One region of the Jeongeupia sacculi genome, then DNA from elsewhere that is predicted to be linked to it. Evidence: predicted binding sites of a transcription regulator. Region 1 holds the regulator's gene; each other region holds the start of a gene.
The links. The regulator sigma-54, encoded in region 1, starts transcription at its own class of promoters, with help from an activator protein. The targets are predictions, from matches to a motif close to CTGGCACGCTTCATGCTT.
Positions count from the first base shown of each region.

Region 2: a site for sigma-54 is predicted at 2,412-2,429, ahead of glnK (P-II family nitrogen regulator). Genes of this name have one in related genera too.
Region 3: a site for sigma-54 is predicted at 2,131-2,148, ahead of JLC71_RS08150 (TauD/TfdA dioxygenase family protein). Genes of this name have one in related genera too.
Region 4: a site for sigma-54 is predicted at 2,449-2,466, ahead of JLC71_RS01000 (flagellar hook-length control protein FliK). Genes of this name have one in related genera too.

Region 1 is NZ_AP024094.1:3,139,880-3,143,594, reverse strand. Features, by position in the region: gene JLC71_RS15180 (PTS sugar transporter subunit IIA) at 178-645, opposite strand; gene hpf (ribosome hibernation-promoting factor, HPF/YfiA family) at 759-1,085, opposite strand; gene JLC71_RS15170 (RNA polymerase factor sigma-54) at 1,113-2,537, opposite strand; gene lptB (LPS export ABC transporter ATP-binding protein) at 2,547-3,281, opposite strand; gene lptA (lipopolysaccharide transport periplasmic protein LptA) at 3,278-3,715, opposite strand, start outside.
Region 2 is NZ_AP024094.1:2,800,785-2,804,499, forward strand. Features, by position in the region: gene pyrC (dihydroorotase) at 1-766, shown strand, start outside; gene JLC71_RS13420 (hypothetical protein) at 766-1,242, shown strand; RNA gene rnpB (RNase P RNA component class A) at 1,252-1,733, shown strand; gene JLC71_RS13430 (accessory factor UbiK family protein) at 1,959-2,219, opposite strand; gene glnK (P-II family nitrogen regulator) at 2,470-2,808, shown strand; gene amt (ammonium transporter) at 2,835-3,715, shown strand, end outside.
Region 3 is NZ_AP024094.1:1,722,267-1,725,981, reverse strand. Features, by position in the region: gene JLC71_RS08160 (LLM class flavin-dependent oxidoreductase) at 1-84, opposite strand, end outside; gene JLC71_RS08155 (TauD/TfdA dioxygenase family protein) at 182-1,105, opposite strand; gene JLC71_RS08150 (TauD/TfdA dioxygenase family protein) at 1,137-2,093, opposite strand; gene JLC71_RS08145 (porin family protein) at 2,528-3,715, shown strand, end outside.
Region 4 is NZ_AP024094.1:193,555-197,269, reverse strand. Features, by position in the region: gene fliM (flagellar motor switch protein FliM) at 1-656, opposite strand, end outside; gene JLC71_RS01005 (flagellar basal body-associated FliL family protein) at 698-1,210, opposite strand; gene JLC71_RS01000 (flagellar hook-length control protein FliK) at 1,350-2,411, opposite strand; gene flhB (flagellar biosynthesis protein FlhB) at 2,531-3,667, shown strand.

The DNA.
Region 1 (3,715 bases):
GGCAACACGCACCACCCCTTGAGCTTACCCGGGAGCGGCGCTGCTTAGAACCTGTTCACGATCTGTCGCCAGCGGGGTGACGCGCAGTGCAGAAACCGGAATGTATAAAGTACATGAGGGTTTCGAGCAGCACTCGAAGCCCGATCAGGGCTGCGCAGCAAGATCGTGAGCAGTATCTCAGAAGCCCGCGTACGGCTCCCAGGTGGAAATCAGCTTGTACGCCTGACCGGGCTCGTCGAACGTCGCCAGTTGCTCACGCACCGATTTGTCCGAAAAAAGCTGAGCCAACTCAGACAGAATCTGCAGGTGTAAATCGGTAGCGTTGGCCGGCACCAGCAACACGAAAAGCAGCGATACCGGCTTGCCATCGGGTGCATCGTAGGGAATCGCTTCCTTCAGGCGCACGAAAGCGCCCGTGGCTTCCTTCAGGCCCTTGATCCGGCCGTGAGGAATCGCCACGCCCTGACCGAGGCCGGTCGAGCCGAGCTTTTCACGCGCGAACAGGCTATCGAAAATCACACTACGGGCAATGCCGTGACTGTTTTCGAACAGAATGCCGACTTGTTCAAATACGCGCTTTTTGCTGCCAACGTCCATGTCGAGAAAGACATTTTGCGTCGGCAGAATTTTGGAAATCAGGCTCATTGCGAGAATCCATGAGCAGGAGGAACGTCGAAGCGCATCATTGTATCGTCAGCCGGCGCATAAATAAAAACGGGAACCCGTTTATCGGGTTCCCGTTGGCAGGAAAAGGACACTTACTCCTCCGCTACGACCTGACGGCGGATGCTCTCGCCATCGTGATCATTCCGTTTTTCCTTGTGCTTGACGACCTGCCGGTCAAGCTTGTCGGCCAGCGCGTCGATCGCGGCATACATGTCTTCGTCAATTGCCTCCACGTGGATCGCCTTACCCGGCACATGCACGGTTGCCTCAATTTTCTGCTGCAGGCGTTCGACCGACAGGACGACGCCCACTTCGATCACCGCGTCAAAATGGCGTGTGATTCGGTCGAGTTTACTCGTGATGTAATCACGAATCGCCGGAGTCACTTCGAGGTGATGGCCGCTGATATTGAGGTTCATAGGTCTTCTCCTTCAGGTAAATCGCCGTTACAGGCATTTGCGCAGATTGACGGGAGAGATTTGCATCGCCTCCCTGTACTTGGCAACGGTTCGTCGCGCAACCACGACCCCTTGCCCCGCCAACGCATCAGCGATGGCACTATCCGATAAAGGCTTTTGCTTGTCCTCTTGCTGGATCAGCTGGCGAATCTGCGCCTTGATCGCAGTAGCGGAAGCTTCCCCGCCGGCTTCGGTTTCGACATGGCTGCCGAAGAAATACTTGTACTCGAAAATTCCGCGCGGCGTGAGCATGTACTTCTGGGTGGTCACCCGCGAAACGGTGGATTCGTGCAGATCAAGCTCGGAGGCAATATCGCGCAGCACCAAGGGCCGCATCGCGATTTCACCATGTTCAAAGAACGCGCTTTGCTTATCAACGATCGCCTGACCGACGCGCAGGATGGTGTCGAAACGCTGCTGGACACTCTTGACCAGCCATTTGGCTTCCTGCAACTCGCGGGCCATCGAACCGCCATCACTGCGTTGCAGGATATCGGCGTACATCCGATTGACCCTGAGCTTGGGTCTGGCCGCGTCGTTCAAGCGCACTCGCCACTGCCCCTTGAGCTTGCTGACCAGTACATCAGCGACAACATAATGCGACGATTCGTCGCTCCATTGCGCGCCTGGCCGCGGATTCAGGCTGACGATCAGCGCTTGCGCTGCCTTCAGCTCCGTTTCATCGCATTTCAGGCGACGTTTCAACCTAGTGTAGTCCCGTGCCGCGAGCAAATCGAGGCTGTCCCGCACAATCCCCAACGCAAGTTGACGTGCGTCAGAGAGTGGCAAGACCGCCAGTTGCAAAGCCAGCGACTCGGCCATATCTTTCGCGCCGACGCCCAGCGGTTCGAGCTGCTTGAGCCGCGCCAGGGCAATCGCAAGGTCATCGGATTCGAACTCGAACTCGCCGGCAAGTTCCGCCGGCAACAGCGCGAGGATTTCCTCAAGCGGCTGGGTCAGAAAGCCGTCGTCGTCGAGCGCGTCGATCAACCAGGTCAGCGCGGCGCGATCCCGCAACGGAATCGGCAGCAGCCCGGCTTGCGCCAGCAGATGCTCGCGCAGGGTCAGCTCGCGGGCGATGTTGCTGGCGGGGTCGAAATCATCGTCGTCATCACCGCTGCCACGCGCGCCGCCGCCACTGCCTTCCCAGCCCCAGTCGTCGTTGTCGAACGCCGACTCGCTCGCCGGCGCATCGTCGCTGCTGCTGTTCTCGGTCGGCGCTTCGGCACTACCTTCGCCTTCGCTTGAGGCGTGATTGTCTTCGCCGCGCTCAAGCAGCGGGTTTTCGGCCAGGAAGCGCTCGACCTCCTGTTGGAAATCAAGCGTCGACAACTGCAGCAGCTTGATCGACTGCTGCAGCTGCGGCGTCAGATTGAGCTGTTGCGAAAGGCGAAGTTGCAGCGATTGCTTCATGCGCCCGCCTTACATCCGGAAATGTTCACCGAGATAAACCCTGCGTACCTGTTCATCGGCGATGATTTCGCTCGGCAAGCCCGAGGCCATCACCGAGCCTTCGGAGATGATGTACGCACGATCGCAGATCCCCAGCGTTTCGCGCACATTGTGGTCGGTAATCAGGACTCCGATACCGCGTTCCTTGAGGAAGCGAATGATGCGCTGGATGTCCATCACCGCGATCGGGTCGACGCCGGCGAACGGCTCGTCCAGCAGGATGAAGCGCGGGCTCGCCGCCAGTGCACGGGCAATCTCGGCACGACGGCGCTCGCCGCCGGAGAGGCTCATGGCATTGTTTTCACGCAGATGCGAGATATGCAGATCTTCGAGTAGCGCATCAAGCTGCCGGGCGCGTTCGACCCTGTCGGCAACGTGCAGCTCGAGCACCGCCAGAATGTTCTGCTCGACCGTCATCTTGCGGAAAATCGACGCCTCTTGCGGCAGATAGCCGACGCCCATGCGGGCACGTTCGTGCATCGGCAGATGGCCGATATCGATGTCGTCCAGGCGGATTTCACCGCCATCCTTGGCAACAAGGCCAACGATCATATAAAAGCTCGTCGTTTTGCCGGCACCATTTGGGCCCAGCAGACCGACAACCTCACCGGCGGCGACATCGATCGACACGTCCTTGACGACGGTGCGCTTTTTATAGCGCTTCATCAAGCCACCGGCGCTCAGCACGGCCTTGCCTTCGCTCATTGTGCGTCCTTGCTCCAGGAGCTGCTGCGCGCTTTTGGCGCGCTCGCCGCCTCGGCGGGCTTGCTGGCGGCAGGTTTCGCCGCCGGCTTTGCTGCGGCCTTGCCAGCGGGTGCGCTGGCATCCTTTTTCTTCGGGATCAGCGTGATATTGACCCGACTGCCCGGTTTGCCATCGGTCTGCGCCTGATACGTCGACGAGGCCATATCGTAGACGATTACGTCGCCAATCACTTCGTCACCGGTATCGCGGCGCACCCAGGCCTTGTTGATCAGCTTGAGAATGCCGGTCTTGCTGTCGTAGTCGTAACGCAGCGAGTTGGCATCGATCCATTCGCCGGTATCCATGCGCTGCCGGAACTTGACCGGACTGCCTTCGCCTTGCGAGAACTGGTTGCCGTCGGCGTCCTGACGCATGGTGACCTTGGCGGCCTTCAG
Region 2 (3,715 bases), 340 kb from region 1:
TGTCCATGCGGTGAAGTTCTACCCGGCCGGCGCGACGACCAATTCGGAAGCCGGCGTGTCGGCGCTCGACGGCGTGATGCCGACGCTGGAGAAAATGGCCGAAATCGGCCTGCCTTTCCTGGTGCACGGCGAAGTGACCGACCCGGCGGTCGACGTGTTCGACCGCGAAGCGGCGTTTATCGACCGGGTGATGGCACCGCTGTTGCAGCGGCTGCCCGAACTGCGCGTGGTGTTCGAACACATCACCACCAAGCAGGCCGCGCAGTTCGTCCAGCATACCGGCGCCAACGTCGGCGCGACGGTGACGCCGCAGCATCTGCTGATGAACCGCAATGCGCTGTTCCAGGGCGGCATCCGCCCGCACCACTACTGCCTGCCGGTGCTGAAGCGCGAAGAACATCGCCGGGCGCTGCTTGAGGCGGTGACCTCGGGCGGTAGCAAATTCTTCCTCGGCACCGACAGCGCGCCGCATGCCTTGCACACCAAGGAAGCGGCCTGCGGTTGCGCCGGCATTTACTCGGCGCACGCGGCGCTGGCGTTTTACGCCGAAGCGTTCGAGTCGGTTGGTCGCCTCGATGCGCTCGAAGCCTTCGCCAGCTTCAACGGCCCGGATTTCTACAAGCTGCCACGCAATACCGGCACCGTAACCTTGGTCAAGGAAGACTGGACCGTGCCGGCGAGCTATCCATTTGGCGAACACGACGTGGTGCCGTTGCGCGCCGGTGAAACGCTGTCTTGGCGTCTGCGCGACGGGCAGGCCGGTTGATGGTCTTCGTTGCGCGCGACATTGCCCGCCCGGGCTGGTGGGTAGCGGGCGCGGTACTGGCCTTTGCCGGCTGGTGGGGCCAGCCGCTGATCGCGCCCGAGCATTTCGAGCGCGCCTTCTTCGGTCTGTTCTGGTACAGCATGCTGGCGTTGGCGGTGGGATTCTGGGCGCTGCCGAGCGAACGCCGTTTTACCGGTAGCGAGTTCGTGCGCCGAACCATGCTGCTTGGCGTGCTCCCGGTGTATACCCGTCGCCAGCCGGTGTCGGCTTTCCGGCAGATCGTGCTCGAAACCGATCCCAATCTCGCCGGCCCGGATACCTTGTGGGTGCTGATCGAGGGCGATGGCGACCAACGTTTCGCCTTCGCACACCGCCGTGCAACCCGCGCCGGACGGGTTCGGCAACTGGCGTTGGCACGGGCTTTGTCCGAAGCCAGTGGATTGCCATTTGCCGGCGAGGTACTGGACGCGGGATAATGGCCCCGCGAAGCCGGCCGGATCGCCGCCGCTCCGAGTCATCGGGGGGGAGGAAAGTCCGGGCTCCGCAGGGCAGGATGCCGGCTAACGGCCGGGCGCCGTGAGGCGACGGAAAGTGCAACAGAGAGCTGAACCGCCGATGGCGTGGACCGAGCGCAAGCGATGTCCACCCCGTTTCGCTTGCTTGCAAGTGGAATGGGCCGGGTTAAGGGTGCGATTGAAGCGTGCCGGACCGGGCACAGGTAAGGGTGAAAAGGTGTTCCCGTCAGGGAAGCCCCGCAAGGGGTCGGTAAGAGCGCACCGCGGCGCTGGTAACAGTCGCCGGCAGGGTAAACCCCATCCGGAGCAAGACCAAGCAGCAGGCGTTGAGACGGCCCGTCGAGTCTGCGGGTAGGTTGCTTGAGCGTAGTGGTAACGCTGCGCCTAGAGGAATGGCGGTCACGCACGGTTCGCCGTGCGAACAGAACCCGGCTTACAGGCCGGCTTCGCACTGATCGCAATAAAAAAGCCGAGGTGAAAACCTCGGCTTTTTTTCGTCCTGAACGGACGGGGTGCGTCGGGCAAACCGGGTCCGAACCATCCAATTCACTAAGTCGGCACAGCACGGCCGGGAAATTCCAGCGCAGCGGTGCTGGCAAGGCGTGCGAAGCGCAGACAGTACAAACAGGTACGGCAAGCGAGCACAACGCAGCCAGCAGGATTTTACTGGCCGTGCCTCAGAGGGCGTCTTGGGGATTGCCGGCCAGCAGCTTTTCTTCCAGCGCATTCACCCGCGCCTCAAGCTGGGTCAGCTTCTCGCGCGTGCGTGCCAGCACGTCCTGCTGGATCTCGAACTCCTCGCGGGTCACCAGGTCCATGCGGGTGAAGGCGCTCGACATCATCGCGCGCACGTTTTTCTCTACGTCCTTGGCCGGGCTGGCGGCGATGGCTTCGGAAATCTTGTTGGCGATATCGTCAAAGAATTTTTCTTTCAGCATGGCGTTCTCCCGTGTGGATTCAGGCTTGCAGTCTAGCAGATAGGTAGACCCGTCCGGGGCGGCGAAGTTGCCGCTTTCCTCGGCACCGCCACGGTGCGCCGGGCTGGTGCAACGTCGCTTTGCTGCGCCGTGTCGGTGCGTTTGCAACAGTGCTCCCGGCCTTTTGCGCCCGATCATCGTGTTATCCGGTGATTGGCATGCTTTCTGCTAGACCTCCTACGTCACCGTCCTGTTTCCAAGGGAGTCCCCCATGAAATTCGTCACTGCCATCATCAAGCCGTTCAAGCTCGATGAAGTGCGTGAAGCCCTGTCCGCGATCGGCGTACAAGGCCTCACGGTTACCGAAGTGAAGGGTTTTGGCCGCCAAAAGGGCCATACCGAGCTCTATCGCGGCGCCGAGTACATCGTCGACTTCCTGCCCAAGGTCAAGCTTGAAGTCGCCATCGCCGACGACCAGCTCGACGCGACGCTGGAAGCGATCGAAAAGGCCGCCAATACCGGCAAGATCGGCGACGGCAAGATTTTTGTCTTCGATCTGCAGCATGTCGTGCGTATCCGCACCGGCGAAACCGGCGAAGCCGCCGTCTAAAGCAAAAAATCAGGAAGGAGAGACCCATGAAAACCTGGCTTGCAAGATTCGTGACCCTGCTGTGCGGGCTGATGCTCGCTGGCGTCACGCTCGCGGCGGATGCCCCGGCGGCCGCCAAACTCTACTTTGATACCGGCAAGGCCGAGCTGCCCGCCGATGCCGCCGCGCTGGCGCAGCCGCTGATCGACTTCGCCAAGGCGGACGGCAAGGTGGTGCTCAGCATCGCCGGTTTCCATGACGCCAGCGGCGACGCGGCGGTGAACGCCGAGATCGCCAAGCAGCGTGCTATCGCGGTCAAGGCTCTGCTGCTCAAGGGGGGTCTGGTCGAAGCGCAGATCAGCCTGGAAAAGCCGGCAGTGACCGAGGGCGGCGGCGATGCCAACGAGGCCCGCCGGGTTGAAATCAGCGTGGCCGTGCCAGCGGCAGCCGCCGTCGATAGCGCCGCCGCCGCACCGGCCGCTGCGACGATGACGGTCAACAAGGGCGACAACGCCTGGTTGATCGTCGCCGCCAGCATGGTGATCCTGATGTCGGTGCCGGGTCTGGCGCTGTTCTACGGCGGCCTGGTGCGCAGCAAGAACATGCTGTCGGTGCTGGTGCAGGTGTTCGTGGTGTTCTCGCTGATCGCGGTGCTGTGGGTGATCTACGGCTACTCGGTGGCGTTCACCGAAGGCAATGCCTTCTTCGGCGGCCTATCCAAGCTCTTCCTTAACGGCGTGACGCCGGATTCGATCGCGGCCACCTTCAGCAAGGGCGTCGGCGTTTCCGAGCTGATCTATGTCGTGTTCCAGGGCGCGTTTGCGTGCATCACCTGCGGCCTGATCGTCGGCTCCTTCGCCGAGCGCGCCAAGTTCTCGGCCATTCTGGTGTTCATGGTGCTGTGGTTCACCTTCTCCTATCTGCCGAT
Region 3 (3,715 bases), 1.4 Mb from region 1:
CTGCGCATCGGGATGACGCCATGCGGCAACGTGGTGGCCGCTGGTGAGCAGGAAGGCATTGAGGTGAAGCTGGCGTTGGCTCATCGAAACCTCGCGGTGCATTTGAAAAAGGGCACCCGTTCGGGCGCCCGTGCGATCGGCCCCGGCCGGCGATCGGTGCCGGGGCATCATCGTCAAGCGGTCAGGCAGCCCTGTCGGCGGCGGCACTTTCGGTATTCGCCGCCGGGGCGAACCTGGGTGCCTTGCTGATGGTGCGGCTGCGCTGGCCGTCGATGCCCACCGCCGGCACGCCGGCGACGGTGACCCGGTGCAGCACACGGTGCGCATCGCCGTAGTCATTGATCGCGTAGTGCTGGGTGGCGCGGTTGTCCCAGATCGCCACGTCGCCGGCCTGCCAGCGCCAGCGCACGGTGTTCTCGAGCCGGGTCACGTGGCTTTGCAGCACCGCGTACAGGTGTTGCGAGTCGGCGGCGGTAACGTCCTTGAGGCGCTTGAGGAAATGCCCGAGCAGCAGGTTGCGTTCGCCGGTTTCCGGGTGGACATGCACGACCGGATGCTCGGTTTCGTACAGCGTCGAGGTAAAGACATTCTTGTAGCGCTCGATCTGTTCGGCGCTGACGTTCTGGCGATAGCTGGCGTAGTCGTACTCGTTGCTGTGTACCGCCCACAGTTTGTCGGCGAGTTCGCGCAGCGGCTTGGGCAGATCGAGGTAGGCGGTGTGGGTATTGGCCCAGACGGTATCGCCGCCGTGCTCGGGGATCTTGATCGCGCGCAGGATAGACGCCTTCGGATAGGCGTCGACGAAGGTCACGTCGGTGTGCCAGCTGTTGGCGCGGCCGCCGTGGGCCGAGTCGAGTTCGAGCACGTAATCGGTGCCGTCGACCGCCGGCACCGTCGGGTGCGCGACCGGGGCGCCCAGCAATTGGGCAAAGGCCTGCTGGCCGGCGTCGTCCAGCGTCTGGGCGCGGAAGAACACGACCTTGTGCTTGAGCAGCGCGGCATTGATGTCGGCGGTGACGTCGGCGGACAGCTCGCCCGACAATTGCACGCCACGGATTTCAGCGCCGATGCGGCCGGCGACGGGATGGCTGGTGATCTGGCTCATGATGGCTTCCTTGACGTGTCGGTGATGCGTTTCAGAAAGGGCGGCTGCCGGCGAGGCTGACGCGCTTGAGCGTGCGGCGCTCGGCGGCGGGAAAAGCGGTGCGCGCGTGCAGCGTGGCCTGGTTGTCCCAATGGACGATGTCGCCGACGCTCCAGCGGTGGGTGTAACGGAAGCGCGGCTGGACGATGTGCTCGCGCAGCCGGGCAATCAGCGCCTCGCCCTCGGCCGGGGCTATGCCCAGCAGCTCGACTTCGGTGTGGGTCGACAGGAACAGGATTTTCTTGCCCGAGCGCGGGTGGGTACGCACGAGCGGATGCGGAAAGGCGGCGCCGAGCGGTTCGCGCGCCGGGCTGCGGTAGGGCGGGTATTCGGCCTCGCCGCCTTCGGCCTTGATCCGGGCGTTCTCGATCTGGCGAACGAAAGGGTTGTAGGTAATCAGCTGCAAGCCGTCGATCTGCGCCCTGGTCGCGTCGTCGAGCGCTTCATACGCGGCGTTGAGGTTGTACCAGCTGGTATCACCGCCGATCGCCGGGACTTCCAGCGCATACAGCAGCGAGCCGGCCGACGGTAGCGGCGTCCACTGGTGATCGGCGTGCGGCGTGAGTTCGCCGCTGCCGAGATAGCCGCCGGTTTCGACATTCGAAACGAACACCACATCGGGCGGAATGCCTTGCGCTTCCGACCCCAGCACCGGCACATCCTGCGGCCGGCGGAACACGCTGCCGAAGTAGGTCGAGAAGCTCAGGAAGGCATCGTCGTCGAGCCGCTGCTGCTTGAAGATCAGGATGTGGTGATCGTCCAGCGCCGACTGCAGTGCAAACACCAGCGCCGGGCTGAGCGGGCGATTGGCATCCAGCCCGTCGACCACGGCACCGAGCGCCGCGCCGGTCGGCGTGATGCGGACTTCTTCGATGGCCTGTGGCGTATGCAGGCCGGCCGTGGCGTCGGGCCGGGCGTGGAATGCGCGGGAGAGTTGCGGGGTGCTCATGGGGCTTCCTTGTTCGGGTGGGACAGTCAGCCACCCGCAGCAGAAAGCGTGCCAATCCCCGTCATCCAGCAAAACCGCGCCCTCGTGACCGGCCGGGTAGGGCCGGGAGCCGGGGGCTGCTGCAAATGCAGCAGCAAGCCCAGCACTCTGCTGGATTTGGTGCAGTGCAACGAACCCTGTGCCGTCCGGACGCCCTGCCGCTGCAATCGCAGCATCCTGCTGCGCGTGCCGTTGTTCCGCCCGCAGGCCGCCCGCTTTATTCCTGATGAATCTAATAAAAACATGTTGGCATGCAATCTGCTTATAAGAATTCGCAAGCGGTGAGGAATGCCGCTGCGGCGTATACGCCAACAACGAGGACACCCGCCTGCCGCAGATCCTGCGGCAGCGACGTCGTCCCGGCCTTGAAGGCCAATCTATAAGGGAGATGATTCATGCAACAGCACAAAGCCTGGCTGGGAGCCGGCTTGCTGGCGCTGGCCAGCGTCGGCCATGCGGCCGCACCGAGCAACGAAGAACTGCAAAAGCAGATCGCCGCGCTGAAGAAAGCGGTCGATGCCTTGCAGCAGCAGCTCGACCAGAAGGCCGCCTCACCGGCGGCACCGGCTGCAACTGCCGTGGCCGATGCGGTCGGTGCCCCGGCAACGCGGGAAGACGTGCAGGGCGTGCAGGCCGATCTGGAGAACTTCAAGTATCAGGTGCAGCGTGACCGCGATACCGCGACGGCCACCAGCGCGCGTGCGCTCAACATCAGCGGCACGATCCAGGCCCGCGCCGCCTATTCGACGCAAGACACCAGCGCCGCCTCGAGCACGCCGGCCGGTGTCGTCAACGACCGCAACTCCAGTTTCGACGTGCCGACGGCCATCCTCGCCTTCTCCGGCAATCTATATAAGGATTACGACGAAGGCCGCAACCTCGGCTACCGGCTTTCGGCAGGTGCCTCGCAGCAGACCGCCAGCAACAACAGCTTCCTGAACCTGCTCGATGCCTATCTGAGCTATTCGGTGCTGCCGACGATCGATCCGGCCAGCCCGCGGCTTGAGCTTGCGTTCGGCCAGCAACTGCTGCCCTTCGGGCTCGAAGTACCGGCGACCGAAGACCTGAAGCCGGTCATCCTGAATGCCCAGTTCACCACCCGGCTGGGGCTGGCACAACGGCAGATCGGCCTGATCGCCCGTGGCGATCTCGATCCCACCGTGGACTACGGCTACAACTATCGCGCGCCGCTGCTGAGTTACGCGCTGGGCCTCGTCAACGGCAATGGCCCGAACACCTCGGACAACAACAGCCCCAAGGACTGGGTCGGCCGGCTCGCGTTCACCGTGCCGTCCGATTACAACTCGTGGCTGCGTCAGCTCACCGTGGGCGGCTCGTTCTATCGCGGCAAGGCCAATCTGTTCGTCCCGGGCACCAGCACCCTGGTCGGCAAGGGCGACCGGGTGCGCTACGGCGTCGACCTGACCTACAACCACGAGCCGTTCGGCGTCACCTACGAATACATCCAGGGGCGCGATGACGTCGCCGCCGGTACCACCGCCGCCAACGCCAAAGTGGCGGCGGTGAAGAGTGGTTCGCACACCGCGACGCTCTTCTACAACGTCGGTGAACAGTTCGTGAAG
Region 4 (3,715 bases), 450 kb from region 1:
TACGGCAGGCAAACGTGGAAATCGCCGCCACTGGCGCCCAGTTCGATGCGGAAGGTATACGCGACCACGACCTCGGTGGGCGTCGCGATATTGGCGAACTGGGTATTCATTTCCGAGCGCAGATAGCTGAATTCGCATTCGAACACCGGTTGCCACGCTTTCTGGTATTCCTCGAACACCACATCCAGCAGGCGCTGAATGATGCGCTGCTCGGTCGGGGTGAAATCACGCCCTTCGACCCGAACGTGATAGCGGCCATCCGAACCGAACAGATTGTCGACCACCAGGAAAACGAAATCCGGATCGAAGATGAACAAACCGGTGCCGCGCAGCGGTTTCATCTGGATCAGGTTGAGGTTGGTCGGCACGACCAGATTGCGAATGAATTCGCTGTACTTCTGCACCCGCACCGCGCCGACGCTGATCTCGGCATTGCGGCGCATGAAATTGAACAGGGCAATGCGCAGATTACGGGCAAAGCGCTCGTTGATGATTTCGAGCGTCGGCATCCGGCCACGGACGATGCGCTCCTGCCGACCGATGTCGTAGTTGCGCACCGACGACGAATCCTGATCGACCTCGGAGTCGTCTTCTTCCCCGGTCACCCCACGCAGTAGCGCGTCGACCTCTTCCTGGGAAAGGATATCGTCTGCCATTGTTTAGGAGCCCGAACCCGTCGTTCGCAAAGACGCGAACACTATTGGACGATGAAGGTGGTGAAATTGACCGACAACACGCCTTCATCCTCGCTCTCGACGCCCAGAGCCCGATTGATCAGCATGCGAACTTCGCCACCCAGCTTGGTCATCCCATCAACCGCGCGCACGTCTTGCGGCGATTTGCTCCGCAGCAGCTGATTGATCTGGCTTTGAATTTTGGGCATCTGTGCCTTGATCTGTTCCTGGAACTTGGCGTCGGCAACTTCGACGACAATATCCGTTTGCAGCATGGCATCTTCGTCAGGCGAATTCAAATTGACGGTGAATTGCTGCAATTTTTCGAAAATAGGCACGTGATCCGCGTTTTTCGAGGTTTTCTTCTTGGCGGTTTCTTGCGTTTGCGCAGCACCGCCGTCGTCGCCGTGATCGGCCGAGCGCGTCAGCATGAACGCCGCCGCACCGGCGATCGCCAGCAGCAGCACCGCGACGACGATCACGATGATGATGATCAGTTTCTTACTGCCTTTCGGCGCCGCTTGGGCTTCGGCCATGAATTTCACCTGACTGCACGACGATAAATCGATTCGAAGCAGCTCGAATCGAACGGCTCCGGCGATACCGGAGCCTCAAGATAGGTCGGCGAGTATAGCAAAGATTAATAGTTAATTATAAACAAGCGCTTGCGCGCAATCAGGCATAGAAGCTCAGTCCGCCACCGCCAACGGGCAGGCGCAGCGTACCCAGGTCAACCCGCAAATCGGTGGGCTGATCTGTACTCTGGCTTGCCATGCCACGCTGCGCCGGGCCGGAATCGTGGCCAGTCTGCGCTTGCTGCTGCGTGTGTTGGTTCAGCGTGTCGCTGGCCACCTGAACGTTGACGAGCTGGATGCCCTGATCGGCCAGCAAGGCGGTCAAGCGGGGGGTGGCGGCGGCGAGCGCTTCGCGCACCGCGGCATGCTGACTGGCAAAAACGATACTGGCCTGGTCCTGCGCCAGCGTCAGCTGCACGTCCATCGGCCCAAGGTTGGGCGGATTGAGTTGCATTTCCAGCTTCTGTTCCTGCTTGCCGATCATCATGGCCACACGTTGCGCCACGGCGTCGCCCCAGCGCGGCTCGCCCACATGCGGCACGACGTTGTGTGTCGCCACCGGCTTGGTCGGCGCGGCGGCCTCGTCCACGCTGCGTAGCGGCGAGGCACCGAGCGGGGCCGCGCTCAACAGGTCGATGCCGCGCGGCTCGGCCGTCTCGGCATCGCCAGCGGCAAATCCGGCCGGCAAGGCTTTGCCGCCCACGGCAAGTTCGTCTATCGCGCTGGCGGCTGAATCGCTCCCGGCTGTTGATGCCACCGTACTCAAAGCGGGTGTCGTAGGCTGCTCGCCTTGAACCGGGCTCTGCACGGCCTGCGAAATCATCGCCGGCGTCACCGCCGCAGCCAGCGCATCAACACCGCCATCCGGCAGGTGTTCGCTGGAAACGGCCTCTTCTTGCGGCAGCGGCTGCGCCACTACCTGCGCCATCGATTGCAGCAACGCCAGCCACGGCGTCGCGGCGTCGCCGGGTTCGGGGGCATCGTCCTTGCGGCTCTGATCGGCCGAAGCGGCATCCTTGCCCGCCGGCACCGGCTGCCGTGCGGCGACCTCGCGGGCCAGCGTACTGCCAAAATCGTCGCCTTGCCCGGCATCGCGCGACGAGCTGGATTTGGGGGCAACGGAAGCGGCGGGAGCAGACAGCGTGACGACAGGACTAGCCATGTAAAACTCGCGAGCAGGGCAAGAGGAACCCTCTTAGAAGCAAAAGCAATGCCAAGCGCCACACTATCGATAAAGCCTGCTGGCCGTAGCGCCCCGCAACGCGGTAACGTAGCGCAATCATGGCTGAAGATTCCGACCTCGAACGCACCGAACCACCCTCGCTCAAGCGGCTCGAAGACGCGCGCAAAAAGGGCCAGATTGCCCGCTCGCAAGAGTTGACGTCGTTCAGCGTGCTGATGACCGGCATGCTGGCGCTCTCGATAACCGGCCCGGCACTGCTGAACGCGCTCAAACAGGTGATGCGCGGTGAATTCATGTTTACCCGGGCGGTGCTCGCCGAGCCGATGCAGATGTACCTGCACCTCATCAAGGCCTGCGAAGCCATGCTCTGGGCCTGCCTGCCGGTGTTTGCCGCCTGCGCGGTCGCGGCGATCCTCGCGCCGATGCTGATGGGCGGCTGGCTGTTTTCGACCGAGGCGCTGGGGCCCAACTTTGGTCGACTGAATCCCGCCAGCGGCATCAAACGCATGCTGTCGGTGCGCAGCATCGTCGAAATGGTCAAAGCCATCCTCAAATCCGGTCTGATCGGTGGTGTCGCCGCCTTGGTGCTGTGGAACGAACGCGGCGACTTCGTTCAGCTGGTCGCCATGCCGCCCGACAACGGCCTGGCCTATCTGTGGGGGATGGCAAAGTTCACGCTGTTCGCGGTGGTCGGCGCGATGGCGCTCATCGTCATCATCGACGTCCCCTACCAGCTGTGGGAGTACTACAAGAACCTGCGTATGACCAAGGAGGAAGTACGCCAGGAAATGAAGGAATCGGAGGGCGATCCGCAACTGAAAGGGCGGATTCGCCAGCTGCAGCGCGAGGCGGCACGCAAACGGATGATGTCGGCGATTCCAAAGGCCGATGTCATCGTCACCAACCCGACCCACTACGCGGTGGCATTGCAATACACCGAATCGATGCGCGCGCCGGTGGTGATCGCCAAGGGCTCCTTCCTGCTGGCCGAGCGCATCATCGAACTCGGCAAGCAGCACAAGGTCACCGTGGTTCGTACGCCGCCGCTCGCCCGTGCGCTCTACCACCACGCGGAGCTCGGCGAGGAAATCCCCGCCGCGTTGTATACTGCTGCCGCCGAAGTGCTGGCCTACATTTATCAGCTCAGGCACTGGCAACGTTACGGCGGCAGCGAACCGACGTTGAACGATGCGTTGCCGGTTCCGAAAGACCTCGACCCCGAAGCCGCCCCCTGATGGCGGCCCCAATGTGATTCTGGCGTGTGCGCAACTTTAATCTGACGC